3 regions of the Kitasatospora sp. NBC_00374 genome follow, and region 2 is predicted to be linked to each of the others. Evidence: riboswitches for the same ligand, from Rfam matches in the RefSeq annotation. Region 2 holds a riboswitch; each other region holds the start of a gene.
What was found. A riboswitch is a leader RNA that binds a small molecule or an ion and turns the genes downstream of it on or off. The one in region 2 is predicted to bind thiamine pyrophosphate.
Positions count from the first base shown of each region.

Region 1: another riboswitch for thiamine pyrophosphate. It lies ahead of thiC (phosphomethylpyrimidine synthase ThiC); the one in region 2 lies ahead of OG871_RS19230 (cytosine permease).
Region 3: another riboswitch for thiamine pyrophosphate. It lies ahead of thiO (glycine oxidase ThiO); the one in region 2 lies ahead of OG871_RS19230 (cytosine permease).

Region 1 is NZ_CP107964.1:4,497,633-4,504,689, reverse strand. Features, by position in the region: gene thiC (phosphomethylpyrimidine synthase ThiC) at 1-1,532, opposite strand, end outside; TPP riboswitch at 1,528-1,663, opposite strand; gene OG871_RS20260 (hypothetical protein) at 1,758-1,964, shown strand; gene OG871_RS20255 (flotillin family protein) at 2,207-3,676, shown strand; gene OG871_RS20250 (VC0807 family protein) at 3,784-4,452, opposite strand; gene OG871_RS20245 (3-oxoacyl-ACP synthase III family protein) at 4,642-5,652, shown strand; gene OG871_RS20240 (glycosyltransferase family A protein) at 5,649-6,389, shown strand; gene OG871_RS20235 (class I adenylate-forming enzyme family protein) at 6,404-7,057, shown strand, end outside.
Region 2 is NZ_CP107964.1:4,270,190-4,277,246, forward strand. Features, by position in the region: gene OG871_RS19215 (histone deacetylase) at 1-411, opposite strand, end outside; tRNA gene OG871_RS19220 (tRNA-Ser) at 602-689, opposite strand; gene OG871_RS19225 (S1C family serine protease) at 751-2,334, opposite strand; TPP riboswitch at 2,557-2,708, shown strand; gene OG871_RS19230 (cytosine permease) at 2,699-4,060, shown strand; gene OG871_RS19235 (glycerophosphodiester phosphodiesterase) at 4,223-4,978, shown strand; gene OG871_RS19240 (ATP-binding protein) at 5,392-5,871, shown strand; gene OG871_RS19245 (DUF5926 family protein) at 5,989-6,975, shown strand.
Region 3 is NZ_CP107964.1:2,586,909-2,593,965, reverse strand. Features, by position in the region: gene OG871_RS11590 (sulfite oxidase-like oxidoreductase) at 1-436, shown strand, start outside; gene pknB (Stk1 family PASTA domain-containing Ser/Thr kinase) at 493-2,238, opposite strand; gene OG871_RS11580 (thiazole synthase) at 2,327-3,124, opposite strand; gene thiS (sulfur carrier protein ThiS) at 3,130-3,339, opposite strand; gene thiO (glycine oxidase ThiO) at 3,336-4,508, opposite strand; TPP riboswitch at 4,477-4,589, opposite strand; gene OG871_RS11565 (NAD(P)/FAD-dependent oxidoreductase) at 4,713-5,858, shown strand; gene OG871_RS11560 (Rv2175c family DNA-binding protein) at 5,906-6,271, shown strand; gene thiE (thiamine phosphate synthase) at 6,268-6,915, shown strand; gene OG871_RS11550 (polyprenyl synthetase family protein) at 6,963-7,057, opposite strand, start outside.

The DNA of each region.
Region 1 (7,057 bases), 230 kb from region 2:
CGGGCGTCGGAGAGTGCGTCGTCCCACTCCTGGGCGCCGGGGTGGCCCTTGGCCAGGTCCGCCGCGTGGGCGGCGATCTTGTAGGTGATGACGCCGGTCTTCACGTCGTCCCGGTTGGGCAGGCCCAGGTGCTCCTTGGGGGTGACGTAGCAGAGCATCGCGGTGCCCCACCAGGCGATCATCGCCGCGCCGATGCCCGAGGTGATGTGGTCGTAGCCGGGCGCGACGTCGGTGGTGAGCGGGCCGAGGGTGTAGAACGGCGCCTCGTCGCAGATCTCCCGCTGGAGGTCCATGTTCTCGCGGATCTTGTTCATCGGGACGTGACCCGGGCCCTCGATCATCACCTGGACGTTCCTGTCCCGGGCGATCCGGCCGAGCTCGCCGAGCGTCTGGAGCTCGGAGAACTGGGCGTCGTCGTTGGCGTCCGCGATCGAGCCGGGCCGCAGGCCGTCACCGAGCGAGAAGGTGACGTCGTACGCGGCGAGGATGTCGCAGAGCTCCTCGAAGTTGGTGTAGAGGAAGTTCTCCTGGTGGTGCGCCAGGCACCAGGCCGCCATGATCGAGCCGCCGCGCGAGACGATGCCGGTCTTGCGACGGGCCGTCAGCGGGACGTACCGCAGCAGCACGCCCGCGTGGACGGTCATGTAGTCGACGCCCTGCTCGCACTGCTCGATGACGGTGTCGCGGTAGACCTCCCAGCTCAGCTCCTCGGCCTTGCCGTCGACCTTCTCCAGGGCCTGGTAGAGCGGCACGGTGCCGATCGGCACGGGGGAGTTGCGCAGGATCCACTCGCGGGTGGTGTGGATGTTGCGGCCGGTGGAGAGGTCCATGACGGTGTCGGCGCCCCAGCGGGTGGCCCAGGTCATCTTCTCCACCTCCTCCTCGATGGAGGAGGTGACCGCGGAGTTGCCGATGTTGGCGTTGATCTTCACCAGGAAGTTGGTGCCGATGATGGCCGGCTCCACCTCGGGGTGGTTCACGTTGACCGGGATGACGGCGCGGCCACGGGCCACCTCGTCCCGGACGAAGTCCGGCTCCAGGCCCTCGCGCAGGGCCACGAACTCCATCTCCGGGGTGATCACACCCTGCCTCGCGTAGGCGAGTTGGGTGACCGCGGCGCCGTCGCGGCCCCGCAGCGGGCGGCGCGGCCGGCCGGGGAAGACCGCGTCCAGGTTGCGGAGGTTCCCGCCGCGCGGCGAGGTGTGCTTGATCCCGTCGTCCTCGGGGCGGGCCTCGCGGCCGTCGTACTCCTCGACGTCGCCGCGCTGGCGGATCCACGGGTCGCGCAGCGCCGGCAGGCCGCGGCGCACGTCGGGCTCGTAGGCCGCGTCGGTGTACGGCCCGGAGGTGTCGTAGAGCGGGACGGTGCGGCCGTTGGTGAGGTGGACCTCGCGGTACGGGACCCGCAGGTCGGGCCGGGATCCCTCCAGGTAGGCCTTGCGCCAGGCCGGGGTCGGGTAGCCGGTGGCCGCGCTGCTGACCGGGGCGGCCGTGCTGCGGGCAGACTTCTGCTGTGCATCAAAGACGGTCATCTGACCTTCTACTCCCTACGCCGGCATTATCCGGTCCAGGTTCCTGCGGTCGGCGCAGCGGTCGGCACGTCCTCGACGTGACCGTTCAGCGCCCTCTCAGCCCGGTGCTCCGAGCTCCCGTGTCCGCAGGCGGTTTGCCTGCGTAAGACGTCCAACACCGTAGCGGGCCGATCCGCCCAGGTCCAGACAGGTTCCGGACAGTGGACGCGGTGGCAGACTGGCCGGATGGTCGGGCTGACGGGGCGGGTGACGGGCAGGATCGGGGCCGGGCTGGTCGGCGAGGTGCTGATCCATGTGCCCGAACGGCAGGGGACGGAGGCCTTTCTCGCGTACCTGGCGGTGCCGGGCGAGCCGCTGGCGCCGGGGACACCCGTCGTGGTGCTGGAGTACCAGCCGCCGCGCACGGTCTACGTCGGCCCGGCGTACGGGTGACACCGCCGCCCGGACGCCGACCACCCGGACGCGACCGCCGCCCCTGACGCCGACCGCCGCCACCCTGCCGCGCACGCCGCCGTCTTGACGCAATCTTGACGCCCCTGATGCGCAATCAGGACGCCCGAGCCTTCCCAAGCGATCACAGCAGGCGAAGAATCTGCTGCTGCCACCGCGTTCCGCGCCGTCCTGCACATCAGAGCGCAGCCACGGAGCCGGTGCGCTTCGAAGGGGGAAAGCCGATGCTCATCGGCATCGCGGGGGCCGTGGCGGCCTCCATCGTCGTTCTGATCGTGCTCTTCAAACTGATGTGGCGGGTGGCGGAGCCGAACGAGGCGCTGGTCATCTCGGGCTCCACGCACCGCACCGAGGGCCTCGCCGACGGGCTGGGCTTCCGGATCGTCACCGGCCGGGGCACCTTCGTGGTGCCGGGCGTGCAGGTGGTGCGCAAGCTGTCGCTGGACCTGAACGAGGCCGAGCTGGACGTCGAGTGTGTGACGTCGCAGGGTATTCCGGTGCACGTCAAGGGCGTTGTGATCTTCAAGGTGGGCGACGACACGGTGTCGATCGCCAACGCCGCCCGGCGCTTCCTGGACCAGCAGAAGATGATGGGCCAGCGGGTGCACAACGTGTTCGCGGGCCATCTGCGGTCGATCGTCGGCGGGTTGACCGTCGAGGACATGATCCGCGACCGGGAGCGGCTGACCGGGGAGACCCGGGCCGCGTCCGGTTCCGAGATGGAGAAGCTCGGCCTGATCATCGACTCGCTGCAGATCCAGGAGATCCTGGACCCGACCGGCTACATCACCAACCTGGCCGCCCCGCACGCGGCCGCCGTCCAGCGGGACGCCCGGATCGCGGCCGCGGAGGCGGACCGCCGGGCCACCGAGGCGGAGCAGGAGGCGTTCGCCCGCAAGGCCGAGGCGACCCGTAACTCCGGTATCCAGCAGGCCGGTTACCAGGCCGAGATGGAGACCGCGACGGCCCGCGCGATGCAGGCGGGACCGCTGGCGCAGGCCGCCGCCCGGCAGGAGGTCGTGGTCCAGGAGACCAAGGTCGCCGAGCTGGAGGCGCACCGCAAGGAGCAGCAGCTGCAGGCGGACGTCCGCAAGCCGGCCGACGCCCGCGCGTACGAGACCAGGACCAAGGCCGAGGCGGACCGTGACGCCCGGATCTCGGCCGCCGAGGCGCTGGCGCGGGAGACCGAGCTGAAAGCGGGTGCCGAGGCGAACCGGGTGAAGGTGGCGGCCACCGCCGAGGCGGAGGCGACCAGGGCCCGCGGTCTGGCGGCGGCCGAGGCGACCAAGGCGACCGGTCTGGCGGAGGCCGCCTCCGCGGAGGCGAAGGGCCTGGCGCAGGCCGAGGCGGCCCGGGCGCTCGGTCTGGCCGAGGCGGAGGCCATCAAGGCCCGGGCCGCGGCCCTCGCGGAGAACCAGGAAGCCGTGGTGGCCCAGCAGTTGGCCGAGAACTGGCCGGAGATCGTCCGGGCCGGCGCGGAGGCCTTCGGCAACGTCGAGCACATGATCCTGCTCAACGGCGCGGACGGGATGTCGGACATGTTCGCCAAGGCGCTGACCATGGGCGGCACCGGGCTGGGCCTGGCCCGGCAGCTGCTGAGCGCGATGAACGCGCCGAAGGCCCCGGCGGACGAGGAGCGGCCGGCCGGCGGAAAGCCGGTGGTCGGCCTGCCGATCCCGGTGCAGGAGGGCTGACACGGGTGCGCCCGCCCGTCGGGGAGACGGGCGGGCGCACTGCGGGCGGGCGCACTGCGGGCGGGCGCACTGCGGGCGGTTCGGGAGGTTCAGGTGGCCTCGGAGGCTCAGGCGGCCTCGGCGACGACCCGCTCGGCCATCCGCCCGGCGAAGACGTTGCCGACCAGGACCCCCAGGCCGATCGCGGCGACCAGCAGGACGGTGCTCAGCCAGACCATGGTCTCCACCGGCACGGTGTACGCCAGCACCACCTTGGCGGCGCACTCGGTGACCAGCACGGTGCCCCAGGCCAGCGAGAAGTTGCGCTCGTCGCGGCGGAAGGCGGCCGAGCCGGCCATCAGCCGGTCCCAGGCGGCGGACCGGGCCGCGTCGCCCTTGACGAGGAAGGGCCGCAGGCCGGCCGTCATGAGCGGGCGGCCGAGCAGCGCCGTGACGATCATCGAGCCGCCGATCACGCTGCTGACCGCGCCGTCCTTGGCGACCATCAGCCTGGGGTCGCCGGCGACGGCGGACAGCGCGATGCCGACCACGTTCACCACCAGCATCACCAGGGCGAGGGTGTTGACCGAACGGTCCCGGACCAGCCCGGCGACCGTGCGGACGACCGGGACGGCGCTGGAGAGGGTCAGCGAGGCGACCAGGCCGAGGCCGAACAGCGAGTGTGCCGCGTAGTAGACGCCGAGCGGCACCGCCACGTCGACGGCCAGCGGCCGGAGGGCGGCGGCCGCCCCGGAGGTGTTCTGCTCGGTCTTCGCGCTGGTGGTGATGGTGGCCATGGTCCCGCTCCCCGTCCGTGCCGGTCGCTCTCTGCGATGTCTCAAGGTTCCCGTCCGGCGGGGGTCGTGCGGCAGTGTCGGCTGTGCGGGAAAGCGCATGACGGATGTCATGGCCGGGGCCGATCGCCTGTCACTGATGAGTACGGGTACTCAGGCCCGGCACTGCGGTGACCGGCCAGGATGATGGCCATGGACCTCCATATACCGCGGGTCGGCATCACCGCCGTGGGCGCCTGTCTGCCCGCCCAGGTGCTGACCTCTCAGCAGCTCCAGGACGAGGTGGCGGGCGGCAGTGGCCTCCGGCTGCCCGGCGGGATGTTCGAGAAGGCCACCGGCATCCGCACCCGGCACTTCGCCGCCGACGGCGAGTACGCCTCCACGCTGGCCCTGGGCGCGGCCCGCCGGGCGCTGCACAGCGCCGGCCTCGACCCGCTGGACATCGACCTGCTGCTGTTCGCCTCGGCGACCCGGGACGTCTGCGAGCCCGCCACCGCCCACCTGGTGCAGGCCGAACTCGGGTCCCGCGCGCATGCGTTCGACATCTCCAACGCCTGCAACAGCTTCCTGAACGGCATCGACACCGCCCGCGCGATGATCCTGGCCGGGCGGGCCCGCCGGGCGCTGGTGGTGACCGGCGAGACACCCAGCCGGGCGATGCGGCGCGACCCCGGCGGGCTGGCGGAGTTCCGGGCGGGATTCGCCGGCTACACCTTCGGCGACGCGGGAGCGGCCGTGGTCGTGGAGGCGGTGGAGCGCGGCGGCATCCTGGACATCGAGACCGAGACCGCCTCCGAGCACTGGGAGGTCGGCGGCATCCCGGGCGGCGGCTCGCGCCACCCGCGCGGCGACGAGTACAGCTACTTCCGGGGCGGCGGCAAGGAGTTGCGCGGCGTCTTCGAGAAGATCGGCGGCGACATCCTGACCAGGGTGGCGGCCCGTACCGGCCTCGGCTGGGACGCGTACGCCCGGGTGCTGGTGCACCAGGTGACGCTGCCCTACCTGGAGCGCTTCGTGGAGCTGACCGGCGTGCCGGCCGAGAAGCTGGTGGTCACCGTGGACCGGCTGGGCAACCTGGCCAGCGCCACCCTGGGCGTCCAACTGGAGCAAATCCGAGCCGAGTTGACGCCGGGCGAGCGGGTGCTGCTGGTCGGACTCGGCGGCGGGGTCAGTCTGATGACGATGGTCTGGGAGGTGTCGTGACCGAGCTGTGGGTGGTGATCCCGGCCTACCAGGAGGAGGCCCGGATCGAGGGCGCGCTGCGGGCCCTGGCCGCCCAGCGGGACCGGGACTTCACCCTGCTGGTGGTCGACAACGACTCCGCCGACGGCACCGTCGACAAGGTCCGCGCCTTCGCCGAACGGGCTCCGTTCCCGGTGCGGGTGCTGGTCGAGACGGAGAAGGGCGTCGGCTGCGCCGTCGACACGGGCTTCCGGCACGCCATCGCACACGGCGCCGCGCTCCTGGCCCGCACCGACGCCGACTGCCTGCCGCAGCCCGGCTGGACGGCCGCCGCCCGGGCCGGGATGCTCGCCTCCCGCGGCCTGGTCTGCGGGCACATCACCGCCCGGCACGACGAGCACGGCCCGCTCGGCCGCACCGTCTTCCGCGTCCTGGTCGCCCTCGGCGCCGCCTTCGGCCGGATCCGCCCGGCGCACCGCCGCCGGCACGGGTACCTGGTGCCGTACCGGATGCACGCGGGCAACAACATGGCGATCACCGCCGAGCTGTACCAGGCGGTCGGCGGCATGCCGCGCCGCCCGTCGCCGACCGACCGGATGTTCATCAACAGCGTCCGCCGCCACACCACCGCGATCGTGCACCGCCGGGACATGGTGGTGCAGAACTCCACCCGCCGGATCCGCGCCTACGGCGTGCTCGGCACCGCCCGCTGGTACCTGGAGCGCGGCGCCGGCGCGCGCGGCGTCGACCCCCGCTGAGGAGGCACACCACCGTGCTGGACCGGCTCGAACGCACCCTGCGCCAGGGCGCCGACCGCCCCGCCGTGCTCGGCTGCACCCGCGGCGGAGCGGTCACCGTCAAAGCCCGCTGCGGCGAACTCGCCGACCTGGCCGACGGCTACGCCGCCGCGCTGCACCACCGGTACGGCCTGCGCCCCGGGGACACCCTGGGCGTGGCCGTCCGGCCCGGCCCACGCGCGCTGGCCGTGATGCTGGCCGCACACCGGCTCGGCCTGCGGGCCGCCGTCCTCGACCCGCAGGCCGGGCCCGACGTGCTGCTCGCCCGGCTGGCGCTGGCCAGGCCCGCGCTGGTGCTGGCCGACGCCGCCGCCCAGGCGGTGGCCGGCTGGGCCGGGCCGCTCGCCCGCCGGGCCCACCTCGCGCTGCCGCCGCTGGCCGAGCTCGGCCCGGTCGCCACCGTCGGCCCGCGCCGGCCGGGCTGTGCCCCCGTGCTGGCCGGCGGCGGGGGCACCCCGCCGCCGGGGTACGACGGCGACGGGGACGCCGTGATCGTCTTCACCTCGGGCACCACCTCCGCGCCCCGCGCCGTGGTGCACACCCGCGCCGGACTGGCCGCGGGGATGCGCACCGTGGACGGGCTGGTCCGCCCGCAGCCCGGCGCCGCCGTCCTCGGCGGCACCTTCTTC
Region 2 (7,057 bases):
CGCACGCCCCTCGGCGAGTACGGCGCCCAGGTCCAGATCCGCGCCCGGCGCGCGGCGGCGCTCCTGCGCCAGGATGTCGGCGAACTGCCCGGGGCGCAGCAGGTAGGCCCGGGCCGGCATCTCACCGCCGTCGAACGGGTCGTAGAAGCCCATCCCGCCGCCCCAGACCAGCGACTCCAGCGCGAAGTGCAGCCGCCCCGGCAGCAGCACCGGCACCGTCCCGGCGGGCGGCCGCCGGTCCCGGGCCCCCGGGAGGGTCCTGGTCCCCTCGGCCGGCCGACCTCCCGAGAGGTAGCAGGTCAGACGGGCGAGGTGCATGTTGGAGGCGTACGCGGCGTACCAGACCAGGCCGGGCTCCCCGGACGGGCGCTCGGGCGTCGGCCCCGGCCGCCGCACCACAATCGAAGTCATCCACCCGCCGCCTCGCCTGGTCGCAGCCGGGCCACGTCCCGGGCGCCCGATTCTCGGCGAGCGATCCGTCAGGACCGTTCCGGCAAGGGCGCGTTGGCCCCGGATCCACCCGTCCGGCCGATCCCCGGCCACCCGGCGCCGGAACGGCGACCGGCCCCCGACCGTGGTGCGGGTCGGGGGCCGGTGGCGGCGGAGAGCGTGGGATTCGAACCCACGGTACGGGGTCACCGCACGACAGTTTTCAAGACTGTTCCCTTAGGCCGCTCGGGCAGCTCTCCAGGCGGAGGCCAGCCTAACGGGTCCCGGGGGGTTCGGCGCACACCGATTTCGGTGCTCGGGTCAGTTGTCGCCCTTGCGTTCGCCGAGGGTGACGGTGGCCTTGGCGGCCTTGCCGTCGCGGGTGTACTCGACCTCGACCTTCTCGCCCGGCTTGTGCGTCCAGATCTCGCTGACCAGGGTCGGGCCGCTGTCGATGGAGATGCCGCCGAGCTTGGTGATGACGTCGCCCGGCTTGAGGCCGGCCTGGTCTGCGGGGCCGCCCGGGGTGACGGCCGCGGTGCCCTGGACGTCCTTGGTCTGGATCTGGGCGCCGTCGCCCTTGTAGTCGTCGTTGCGCAGCACGCCGAGGATCGCGTAGACCGGGCTGCCGTCCTTGATCAGCGTCTCGGCGACCCACTTGGCCTGGTTGATCGGGATGGCGAAGCCGAGGCCGATCGAGCCGGCCCGGCCGCTGGAGCCGCCGCTGTTGGACTGGATCGCCGAGTTGATGCCGATGACCTGACCGGAGGCGTTGAGCAGCGGGCCACCGGAGTTGCCCGGGTTGATCGACGCGTCGGTCTGCAGCGCGTTCATGTACGACGCCTGGGAGCCCGTCTCGTCACCGGAGGCGACCGGACGGTCCTTGGCGCTGATGATGCCGGTGGTGACGGTGCCCTCGAGGCCGTACGGGGCGCCGATCGCGATGGTGGCGTCGCCGATGGCGGCCTTGTCGGAGTCGCCGAGCGGGAGCGGGACGAGCTTGTCCTTCGGCGGGTTGTCGAGCTTGACCACGGCCACGTCGTAGCCCTGGGCGCGGCCCACCACCGAGGCGGGGTACGAGGAGCCGTCGGAGAACTTCACCGTCAGCTTGCCGCCGCTGGCCGCCGGGGCGACCACGTGGTTGTTGGTGAGGATGTGGCCCTCGGTGTCGAAGACGAAACCGGTGCCCGTCCCGGACTCGCTGGAGTTCTGGGCCTTGATGGTGACGGTGCTGGGCAGTGCCTTGGCGGCGATGCCGGCGACCGACTCGGGGGCCCGGTCCAGGGCCTTCTGGTTGTCGCCGACCGTCACGGTGGTGCTGGTGCGGCTGGTGGAGCCGGTGAACCCGTCCTTGCCGTCCGTCAGCGAGACGCCGATCGCACCGCCGGCCAGGCCGGCCAGCACGGCGACGGCCGCGACCAGGGCGATCAGGCCGCCGCGCTTCTTGCGAGGGCCGGGCGGGGTGCCCGGTACGCCCCACTCGGCCGGGTGCCCGGGACCGCCCGTACCGCCGGGCGGGGTACCCCAGCCGCCGAGCGGGTGCCCGGCGCCGAACGGGTGGTGCGCCTCCTCGGCGGACGGCTGCGGCGCGGCCTGCGGGTACCCGGCCGACGTCGCCGGGTGGGCGTACGGGTTGGGGTCGCCCTGCGGCGTGCCCTCGGCGAGCACCGGCACCGCGGGGGCGACGGGCGCGGCCGGGGCGGCGGGCGGCGGCGCGTCCAGGTAGCCGGGGGCGGGGGCCGGGGCGGTCGGCGCGGCGGGCAGCACCGGCGGGGGAGCGTCGATGTACCCGGGCGCCGCCGGGGCGGCGGTCTCGGCCGGCTTCGACAGAGCACCCGCCTCTGGGACGCCGGAGGACTGACCCACCCGCGGCCCGGTGGACCCACTCTCGTGCTCGGTGCTCACGGACGACCTCCATAGCTGACAGGACCTTGGCCATAGTTTTTCGCATAGCCGATTCAGTTGCCGTAAGCAGCCCCCTGAAGAAGTCATGAGAATGCTTAGGTGCTCCCGACAACCGGGGGTCGGCCGGCCGTCCGGCCGAGGTGCGGAGAAGTCCCGCGATGCGGACGGCACCCCGCCCGGCCTTGGCGTTCGACGCCGATCCCGTTAGCCTGGCGCTCCAACCTGACACGACGCGGGAGCTTGGACCAACCAGGCTGAGAGTGCGCTGTTCGACCGTACGCCATGGGTACCACGGCGCGGGTGGTCGAGGGGACGCAGACCGCCGGAACCTGTCCGGGTAATGCCGGCGTAGGGAGTATCGGCCATGACGGCTGTTTCGCCTTCCCCTGCCTCCACGTCCGCCACCGCCGTGGCCGAACGTCCCGAGGCACCCCTGGTGCTCGACACCGAACCTCCGAGAACCCTGGACTTCCGCGCCCAGTTCGCGCTCTGGGCCAACCTCGGGATCAGCCTGATCGGCTTCTCCAGCGCCGCCACGGTGCTCGGGACGGCGGGCGCGGAGCTCTCCTTCGCCGCCGCCGTGACGGCGATCGTGGTCGGCACCGTGATCGGTACCGCGATGCTCGGCGTGGCCGCGCTGATCGGCGCCCGGACCGGCGCTCCGGCGATGGCCGTGCTGCGCGGACTGTTCGGGACGCGGCTGTCGTACCTGCCCACCGTGCTGAACATCGCGCAGTGCATCGGCTGGGGCGTGTTCGAGCTGATCGTGATCGCGGGCGGCGCCCAGAACGTGGCCGGGACGCAGGGCTGGCGCTGGCTGTTCGTGCTGCTCGCCGGTGCGCTCACCACGGTGCTGACGATCTGGCCGCTGGGCTCGATCGCGGTGCTGCGCAAGTACGTGGCGATCGCGGTGGGCGTCGCGATGGTCTACTTCACCGTGCAGCTGGGCCGCCAGGGCTTCCCCGACCCGGGGGCCGGCAACTGGGACGGCTTCCTGACCGCCACGGACGCGGTCATCGCGGTGTCGATCTCGTTCGTCCCGCTGGCCGCGGACTACACCCGGCACTCCCGCACCCCGGGCGCCTCGTTCTGGGGCACCTTCTCCGGCTACACGGTGGCCCAGGTCTGGTGCTACGTGCTGGGCCTGATCGCCCTGCTCCAGCAGGGCGGCGACAGCGCGAAGATCTTCGACTCGTTCACCGGGGTGACGGCCGGCTGGGTGTTCCTGCTGGTCCTGGTCCTGCGGGAGACCGACCAGTCGTTCGCGAACGTGTACTCGACGGCCATGTCGGTGCAGAACCTCCTCCCGCGGATCGACCGCCGGGTGCTGACCGTCGGCATCGGCGCCCTGGTGACCGGCCTCGCCCTGTGGATCCACGAGCTCAGCGCGGGCTACACCAACTTCCTCTACCTGATCGGCGCGGTGTTCGTGCCGCTCTTCGCGGTGCTCGCGGTCGACTACTTCTTCGGCGCCGGCCGCACCGGCTGGAACCTGGAGCAGGACGCCCCGGCCCGTCCGCTGATGCTGCTGCCCTGGGCGGTGGGCTTCGCCACCTACCAGTTCATCGCGCCGACCCCGGTCGCCGGCTGGTGGACCGGCTTCTGGCATGACCTGCAGTCCGCGGTGGGCTTCGAGGCGCAGCCGTGGACCTCGGCCTCGCTGTTCGCCTTCCTGACCGCGGCCCTCGCCACCTGGGCGACCACGCTGGTCCGCAAGGCGGTCTGACACCGCCACGGAAGCCGCCGCCGGGGAGCTGTTCACCGCACGTTCCCCATGGCGGCGGCTTTCGGCCATCCTGGCCCGCGTAGGGTGATCGTCGTGGACACCCAGCCCCTCGACTCCGCCGCGGCCTCCGCCGGCCCGCCCGACCGCAGGTCGGTCAAGGTGATCGCCCACCGCGGCTCCTCCGCCGCGCTGCCCGAGCACACCGCCGAGGCGTACCAGCGGGCGATCGAGGAGGGTGCGGACGGGCTGGAGTGCGACGTCCGCCTGACCTCCGACGGTGAGTTGGTCTGCGTCCACGACCGTACGGTGCGGCGCACCTCGAACGGCAGCGGCACGGTGTCGGCGATGACGCTGGCTCAGCTCGGCGAGCTGGACTTCGGCTCCTGGAAGTCGCCGCAGGACCCGCGGCCCGCCTCGGTGCTGACGCTGGCCCGGCTGCTGGAGCTGGTGGCCGACAGCGGCCGCCGGATCGAGCTGGCCATCGAGACCAAGCACCCGACCCGGTACGCGGGGCGGGTGGAGGCCGAACTGCTGCGGACGCTGGACCGGTTCGGCCTGCTGCCGGACGGGTCGGCCGATCCCGCCGAGTCCGCCGTCCGGATCATGAGCTTCTCGGAGCTGGCGCTGCACCGGGTCCGCCGGGCGGCGCCGGCCGTGCCGAGGGTGTACCTGCTGGAGCGGCGGCTTCCGCTGCTGGGGCGGACCGCCGCGCTGCCCGGCGGGGCCCGGATCGCCGGGCCCGGGATCGAGCTGGTGCGGCGCAACCCCGGCCTGGTGACGGCGCTGCGCCGGGCCGGGCACCGGGTGCACGTGTGGACGGTGGACGAGCCCGCCGACGTCGAGCTGTGCGTGCGGCTCGGGGTGGAGGCCCTGATCACCAACCGGCCGCGCCAGGTGCTGGAGCAGCTGGGGCGCTAGCCGGGGCGCCGGGGGCGGTCCGGCGCACGCGCGAGGCCGGTCGCGCGCCGTCCTTCGGGCGTTGCGGGGGTGCGGAGGCGCACAGGGGGCGCGAAGTGTGGAAAGGGGTGTAATTCCTCCTATCCCACAACACAACGTGAGCATCTAATCACCTTTTGCATACCGTGAGTTGCGGGCCTGGAAATGGCCGTCAGGGATCGGTGAACGCTCGTTTCCGACGCATTCCGAGGGGGCATCCATCCCTCGGCAGAAGCGAAGGAGGTCCGGGGGTGGCGTTGATGGTGGCGCGTTCTGTGCCTGAGAAGGCCGAGCCGGCTTCATCGACCCTGGCAGTGCCGCACGGTCCGGCGAGCGTGGGCGTGGCGCGACGGCGGTTGCGGCGCGATCTGGGCGATCAGGAGATTCCGGATTCGGTGATTGACGATGCTGTGCTGATCCTGTCGGAACTGCTCAGCAATTCCTGCCGGTATGCCCGGCCGCTCGCCCGGCTGACCGAACTCGACCACGAGGCCGAGCTTCCGTCGGGCTACCTGGTCGGCGTCGGCACCCCCGCCAGGCGCGGCCCCGGCGGAGCCGACCCGCAGGGCGAACCGGAACAGGACGGGGACGCCGGCGCGGTGCTGGTCCGCTGGCAGACCCACGGCGACGGTCTGCTCACCCTGGAGGTCACGGACGGCGGCGCGGCCACCAGGCCGCTACCCGCCCGGCCGTCCGTGACGGCCCGGGGCGGCCGGGGCCTGAACATCGTGGGCGAGCTGGCCAGCGACTGGGGGGTGCGGCACGCACCCGGCCGGGTGACGGTCTGGGCCGAGCTGCCCGCCGACGGCCGGCGCCCGGCGGCGAACGCGGCCGGACGGCCGGACGGTGCGGGGCGGCAGGCCCGCAGCGCCTGAGCGGCGGGCCGCACGGGCCCGGGCGCGGAGCCCGCGCGACGCCGTACGCGGGGAAGTCCCGGAATTCTCAGTAGGCTTCCCGGAGCAAGACGTCGCCGTCACCGGGAGAGCCGCACCATGGCCAAGAAGGCCGCCAAGAAGTCGCCCCAGCGCAGCCAGTCCACCACCGTGACCGCGGGCGAGGTCCCGGTCGTCGGCGCACGCGAGATGTGCCCGTGCGGCTCGGGCCGCCGCTACAAGGCCTGTCACGGCCGGGAGGCCGCGCACGCGGTGCAGGAGCTGGTGCACCGCCCGTTCGAGGGCCTGCCGGGAGAGGCCGACTGGGTGGCGCTGCGCGAGCTGGTGCCCGCCGCCACCGTGCCGCTGAAGCTGGCCGCCGGGGTGGCCGAGCAGGCCGAGGGCGAGGTGCCGTCGGTGACGCTGGCGACCGTGCTGCCGCTGGCCTGGCCGGCCCTGCGCCGCCCGGACGGCTCGATCCTGCTGGGCCTGCAGACCCAGTCCTCCTCCGGCGACCTGAGCCGCGACCTGGCGGACGCGCTGGAGCTGGCGCTGACCACCCCGCCGGGCAGCCCCGTGCCGTCCCGCCGGACCGTGCCCGGCGGCCGCCGCCTGCAGGAACTGCTCGACACCGAGGCCGAGTTCACCCCGGTCGTGCACACCGGCTTCGAGTTCTGGCTGGAGGAGTCGGAGAGCGCCGAGGGCGAGGTGGCGGCCTCTCTGGAGCGGGCCAACGCCTCCGCGATCCCGACCGAGAAGCTGGGCGGCGTGACCGCCGCCTACTGGTGCGGCACCCCGGACAAGAACCACCTGCGCTGGGTGATGACGGTCCCCGAGGAGCAGTTGCTGGACGCGCTGGCGCGGCTGTCCGCCTCCGGCGAGGCCTCGCTGGGCACGGACACCCGCCTGGTCGGCTCGTTCCGGGCGCACGGGCTGACCGTGCCGGTCTGGGACCTGCCGGTGGAGATGACCGCGGCCGACTGCGAGAAGCCCGCCGCGACCTTCGCCGAGAAGCTGGCCGGCGCGCTCACCGAGTCCGCCCCGCTCACCGCCGAAGAGCGGCGCGCCCGCGCGAATCTGGTGAACCGTCAGGTCACGCTCAACTGACCGGCCGGTGACGGGCGTCACAATTCCCGCTCAACGGACCTGGTCGCGGAAGATTCCAAGACCGGGACCGCGTGGACAAATT
Region 3 (7,057 bases), 1.7 Mb from region 2:
GCTTCCCCGGGTCACCGTCCGCGGCGACTTCCACTGCGTCACCCGGTTCTCGATGCTCGGCAACGAGTGGGGCGGCGTCGCGGCCAAGACCGTGCTCGACCTGGTGCCCCCGGCCCCCGACGTCACCCATGTGATGGTCTGGGCCGAGTACGGCTACAGCGCCAACCTGCGGCTGGCCGACTTCGCCGACCCGGGCACGGTCTTCGCCACCCACCACAACGCCGAGCCGCTCACCCTGGAGCACGGCTTCCCGGTCCGCCTGGTGGTGCCGCACCTGTACGCCTGGAAAGGCCCCAAGTGGGTCCGCGCGGTCGAGTACATGCGGGCCGACCGGCGCGGCTTCTGGGAGGAACGCGGTTACCACAACCGGGCCGACCCGTGGGCCGAGCAGCGCTACTCCTACCAGGAGGAGCCCGGCGACGGGCCGCTGCGGTAGGGCCTGTCCGACAGTCCCCGGGCCCGTCCCGGACGAGCCCACCGCCGCGCCGGTGGCTAGAACAGCGAGAAGTTGATCGTCACGACGGTGTTCTGCGGACGGGGCTGGCCGGCCGGCGGGCTCTGCGAGGCGACCTTGCCGGTGCCGAACAGGTTGAGGCCGGAGGTCTGCACCTTGAACCCGGCGTCGGCGAGCGCCTTGGCCGCCGCGTCCTTGTCCAGCCCGACCACGTTCGGCACCGGGACCATGCCCTTGCTGACCACCAGCGCGATCGGGGAACCGACCGCCAGCTGCTCGCCCGCGCCGGGCGACACGCTGACCACCGCGCCCTTGGGCACCGTGTCGTTGAAGGACTCCGTCACCGTGCCGGGCGTCAGCCGGGCGTCGGTGAGCGCCTTGCGGGCCGCCTCCAGCGGCTTGCCGGCCAGCTCGGGCACGGGGATCCGCTCGGGGCCCTTGGAGAGCCTGACCTTCACCGAGTCGCTCTTGCGCAGCTTCTGCCCCACCCCCGGATCGGTCGAGATCACCTGGCCGGCCTTGACCGACTCGCTGAACTCCTCGGTGTAGGTGCCGTGCAGCCCGGACTTGTCCAGCGCCGCCTGGGCCTGCGCCTGGCTCTGCCCGAGCACGCTCGGCACGGTCGCGTAGACCGCGCTGGACAGCGCCCACGTGGTGCCGCCGACCAGCACGAGCAGTGCCGCGACCACGGCCGCCCAGATGAACGGCTTGCGCGAGCGCGGCGCGCGCTCCGGCCGGACCGCGCGCAGCTGCATCGTCCCGTGCCCGGGCGCCTCGTCGACCGGCGGCCGCGGCGGCAGCAGGTCCGGCGGGACCTCCAGCACGCTGGTCCGCTCGACCGGCGGGCTGATCACCGAGGTGACCTCGCCGGTCGAGTACTGCGGGGTGAGCCGGGAGGAGGCCGGCGGCTCGGCGTCCAGCTGGGTCTGGCTCAGGCCACGGCGGACCCGCTGCAGGGTGGCGAGCAGCTCCACCGCGTCCCAGGGCCGGGCCTGCGGGTCGCGGGCGGTGGCGGCGGCGACTATCGCGTCCAGCTCGGGGCCGACCGCCGGCGCGGACAGCGACGGCGCCGGGACGCTCTCGTGCAGGTGCATGTACATCACCTGGGCCGGGTTGTCGCCGGTGTGCGGCTTGGCGCCGGTCAGCAGCTCGTACAGCAGGATGCCGGCCGCGTAGACGTCCACCCGCTGGTCGGTCGGGTCCTGGCGGATCTGCTCCGGTGCCAGATAGGACACCGTGCCGAGCACGGTGCCGGCCTCGGTGGTGCTGGTGACGGCGCCGTCGGTGCCGGAGAGCAGCCGGACCAGGCCGAAGTCGGCGACCTTGACCATGCCGCCCTCGGTGATCAGGACGTTCTCCGGCTTGATGTCCCGGTGCACCAGCCCCGCGCGGTGGGCAGCGCCGAGGGCGGCCAGGATCGGTTCCATGACGTCCAGCGCGGCCCGCACCGACAGGGCGCCGCGGTCGCGCAGCACGTCCCGCAGGTTGCTGCCGGGCACGTACTCCATCGCCAGGAACACCGCCTGGCCGTCGGCGCCCTGGTCGAAGACGTTCACCACGTTCGGGTGCGCGAGCCGGGCGATCGCCTTGGCCTCGCGGATGAAGCGGTCGGTGAAGTCGTTGTCGCCGACCAGCGACTCGTGCATCACCTTGAGGGCGACCACCCGGTCCAGCCGGGTGTCCAGGCCGCGGTAGACCGTCGCCATACCGCCCGCGGCGATCCGCTGCTCGACCCGGTACCGGCCGTCGAGCAGGGCTCCGATGAGGGGATCGCGCAGCGTCATGTCCACCAGAGGAGTGTAGGGGCGATGGCCCCGGCGGTGGCCGGTGGCCTGCCCGTCGCGAGCAGTCTGTGCCGAAGTTGAGACCGGGTCAGAACGCCGGGTGCTCCCGGGTGTCCAGTTCGGCCCGCCCGGCCATGGCCGAGGAGGCCTCGGCGTGGAACCGGCGCGGGATCCGTCCGGCCCGGTGGGCGAGGCGTCCGGCCTCGACCCCGCGGCGCATCGCGTCGGCCATCAGCACCGGATCCTGGGCCCGGGTCACGGCCGAGGCCAGCATCACCGCGGCGCAGCCCAGCTCCATCGCCAGGGCCACGTCGGAGGCGGTGCCCGCACCCGCGTCCAGCACCACCGGGACGCCCGCGCTCTCCACGATCAACTGGAAGTTGTGCGGGTTGCGGATGCCCAGGCCGGAGCCGATCGGCGAGCCCAGCGGCATGATCGCCGCGCAGCCGACGTCCTCCAGCTTGCGTGCCAGCACCGGGTCGTCGTTGGTGTAGGGCAGCACCGTGAAGCCGTCGTCGACCAGGGTCTCGGCGGCGTCCAGCAGCTCGATCGGGTCGGGCAGCAGGGTGCGCTCGTCGGCGATCACCTCCAGCTTCACCCAGTCGGTGCCGAGTGCCTCGCGGGCGAGCCGGGCGGTCAGCACGGCCTCCCCGGCGGTGAAGCAGCCGGCCGTGTTGGGCAGCACCCGGATGCCGTTGCGGGTGAGCACGTCGAGCACCGAGCCCCGGGTACCGGGGTCGACCCGGCGCATCGCGACGGTGGTCAGCTCCGTGCCGGAGACCAGCAGGGCCTGCTCCAGCACCTCCAGGCTCGGGGCGCCGCCGGTGCCCATGATCAGCCGGGACGAGAAGGTCGTCCCGGCGATGGTCAGCAGGTCGTCGGCCATCGCGCTCAGCCCCCCTGGACCGCGGTGAGGATCTCCACCCGGTCGCCGGCGCTCAGCACCGTCTCGCCCCACGAACCGCGTGGCACCACGGCCTCGTTGAGTGCCGCCGCCACGCCCGAGGGCGCCCTGCTCAGCTGCGCCACCACCTCGGCCAGCGTGGTCGCGGCGGGCAGCTCGCGGGGTTCGCCGTTGACGGTGAGCGGGATCTGGTTCATGACGTGACCTCTGCGGTGAAGCGGCTGGGGGAGAAGGGGGCGGCGAGCTCGGGCACGGCCCCGGTCGCCAGGTGGTCGGCGATCAGGTCGGCGGTGACCGGGGTGAGCAGGACGCCGTTGCGGTAGTGGCCGGTCGCCGCGGTGAGGCCGGGCAGCGTGGTCGGGCCGAGCAGCGGGGCGTTGTCCGGGGAGCCGGGCCGCAGCCCGGCACCGGTCTCCACCAGCGGCAGCTCGGTGATGCCGGGGATCAGCTCGTGCGCGTCGCGCAGCAGCTCGTACACCCCGCCCGCGGTCACGGTGGTGTCGTAGCCCAGCTCCTCGCTGGTCGCCCCGATCACCAGCTCGCCGTCGGCCCGCGGCACCAGGTAGATGTGCTGCCCGCGCACCACCGCCCGCACGTTGCGGGACAGGAACGGCGCGTACGGCGCGGGGATCCGCAGCCGCAGCACCTGGCCCTTGACCGGGCGGACGGCCGGCAGCACGCCCGGCGGCAGGCCGGGCAGCAGGTGGCTGCGGCAGCCGGCGGCGAGCACCAGCTGCCCGGCGGTCAGCTCGGTGCCGTCGGCCAGCCGGACGCCGGTGGCCCGGCCGTCCGTGACCACCAGTTCGGCGGCCTCGGCACGGTGCAGGACGACACCCTCGCGCGCGCAGGCGGCGAGCAGGGCCTTCGACAGCCGCCGCCCGTCCACCTGGTGATCGCCCGTCACCTGCAGGCCGCCGCGCACCCCGGGGGCGAGCATCGGTTCGAGCCGGCGGCACTCCCGGCCGGTCAGCCAGTGCGACTCAAGGCCGAGCCGCTGGTGGAAGGCGAGCAGCTCGCGCAGTTCCGCGCGGTCGTCGGAGTCCAGCGCCACGGCCAGCGTGCCGGTCTGCCGGTAGCCGGTGTCCAGGCCGGTGGCCGCGGTGAGTTCGGCCGCGAACGCGGCGTACCGCTCGTTGGAGGCCATGCCCAGGCGCAGCAGCGGCTCCTCGCCGTACTGCAGCTCCGTGACGGGGGCCAGCATCCCGGCCGCGACCTGGGCCGCGCCGCCGCCCGGGGCCGGGTCGAGCACGGTGACCGCGAGCCCGCGCTGCGCCGTGCGCCAGGCCACGCCGAGGCCGATGATGCCGCCGCCGACGACCAGGACGTCAGGTGTCCGTGCCAAAGTCGATACTCCCTTCGCCGGCATGACCCGGATCAGGTTCGGACGGTCGCAGGCCGCCGCAGCCCGCCTCTCAGCCCGGTGCGCCGGGCTCCCGTGTGGTGTCCGTCCACCATAACGCCGGGCGCGTCCCAGCCCGAAGGTGCGTACATGGCGTGGACACCCGCTCGCTAGGCTGGCCCGGTGGTCGAACTGAAGCGAACCGGACGGGTGGTCGTGGTCGGGGCCGGCATGGCGGGCGCGCAGGCCGCGCTGGGTCTGCGCCGCGGGGGCTGGGAGGGCCGGATCTCGCTGCTCGGCGACGAGCCGCACCGCCCGTACGACCGGCCGCCGCTGTCCAAGAACGTGCTGCTCGGAAAGGCCGACGCCACCACCTTCGAGATCGACTGGGAGCACCTCGGCGTCGAGCTGCTGACCGGTCGCCGGGCGCTCGCCCTGGCACCCGGGGTGCTGCACACCGACGGCGGTGAGCTGCCGTACGAGGGCCTGGTGATCGCCACCGGTGCCGAACCCCGCCCGCTGCCCGGGGCTCCCGGCGCGCGCCTGCTGCGTACCGTGGACGACGCCCTGGCGCTGCGCGAACGGCTCCGCCCCGGCGTGCGGCTGGTGCTGGCCGGGGCCGGCTGGATCGGCGCGGAGACCGCGACGGTGGCCCGGCAGCTGGGCTGCGAGGTGACCGTGGTCGAGGCCGGGCCGGCGCCGCTCACCGGTGCGCTGCCCGAACCGCTCGGCGCGGTGATGGCCGGCTGGTACGCGGCAGCCGGGGTCGGGCTGCGCTGCGGGGCCGGGGTGCTGGCCGCCGAGCCCGGTGCCGTGGTGCTCACCGACGGCACCCGGCTGCCCGCCGACGAGGTGCTGGTCGGGATCGGCGCCCGGCCCGCCACCGGATGGCTGTCCGGCTCCGGCGTGGAGCTGGACGCGGCCGGGGCGATCCTGGTGGACGAGCGGCTGCGCACCGGCGCCCCGGGTGTGTGGGCGGCCGGTGACTGCGTCTCCTACCCCTCGGCCCGCTCCGGCGTCCGGCTGGCCGTCCAGCACTGGGACCACGCACTGCAGTCCGGCACGGCGGCGGCGGCCTCGATGCTCGGCGCGGACGCCCCGTACGACCCGGTGCCGTACTTCTGGTCCGAGCAGTTCGGACGGATGGTGCAGTACGCGGGCCGGCACGCCGAGGCGGACGAGCTGATCCACCGGGGCTCGCCCGAGGAGCCGTCCTGGACGGTGCTGTGGTTGCGGCAGGGCGCCCTGGTCGCGGCCCTGTCGGTGGACCGGCCGCGCGACCTCAACCAGGCGCGGCGGCTGATCGACCGGGGTGCGGTGCTCGACCGGGCGCTCGCCGCCGATCCGGCCGTCCAGCTCAAGGCGGCGGCGGCCTGACCGGGCGGTAGGTGCGCGGGGGTCGCCGGAGGTGGCAGTCTGGGGGCGTGAGCAAGATTGATCCCAAGATTGAAGCCCTTGTCCCCGCGTGGCTCTACCTGCCCGACATCTCGGAGCTGTGGGGGGTGCAGATCACCGAGGTCCGGGACCAGGTGAGGAACCGGACCCTGCTGGCCGTCCGCCGCGGCGAGAACAACTCGCTGCAGGTGCCCGCCGACTTCATCGAGCCCACCGGACCGGTCAAGCACCTGGTGGGCACCCTCACGGTGCTGCGCGACTGCGGGCTCAACGACGAGGAGATCCTCGAGTGGATGTTCACCGAGGACCCGTCGCTTCCCGGCAGCCCGATCCAGGCGCTGCGGGAGAACCGGGGCACCGAGGTGAAGCGCCGCGCCCAGGCCATGCTGCTGTGACGGCGGACGCCCGCGCCGCGCTGGCGGACGCCCGCCTCTACCTGTGCACCGACGCCCGCCGGGAGCAGGGCGACCTGCCCGAGTTCCTGGACGCGGTGCTGGCCGGTGGCGTGGACATCGTCCAGCTGCGGGACAAGGGGCTGGAGGCGAAGCAGGAGCTGGAGTACCTGGAGGTCTTCGCGGACGCCGCCCGGCGGCACGGCAGGCTCTTCTCCGTCAACGACCGGGCCGACGTGGCCCATGCCGCGGGTCCCCAGGTGCTGCACCTGGGTCAGGACGACCTGCCCGTCCCGGCCGCCCGGGCGATCCTCGGCCAGGACGTGCTGATCGGCCGCTCCTGCCACGCCGAGTCGGAGGTGGACACCGCGCTGGTCGAGCCGGGCGTGGACTACTTCTGCACCGGGCCGGTCTGGCCCACCCCGACCAAGCCCGGCCGGCACGCGCCCGGCCTCGGCCTGGTCTCGTACGCGGCCGGGCAGCCGACGGACCGACCGTGGTTCGCGATCGGCGGCATCGACCTGGGCAACCTGGACCAGGTCCTGGCGGCGGGCGCCCGCCGGGTGGTCGTGGTCCGGGCCATCACGGCGGCCGACGACCCGGGTGCGGCGGCGGCCGAGCTGGCCCGCAGGCTCCGCGAGGTCTGACCGCTGCTGCCCGCGCCCGGGTGCCCCGCCCGGGGCGCCCGGGCGCTTCAGTAGGTGCGGACGGTGGCGGCCTCGGCCAGGGCCCGCAGGACCTCGCGGGCCGGGCCGCCGCGGAGCGGGGCGGCCTCCAGCGCGGCCAGCG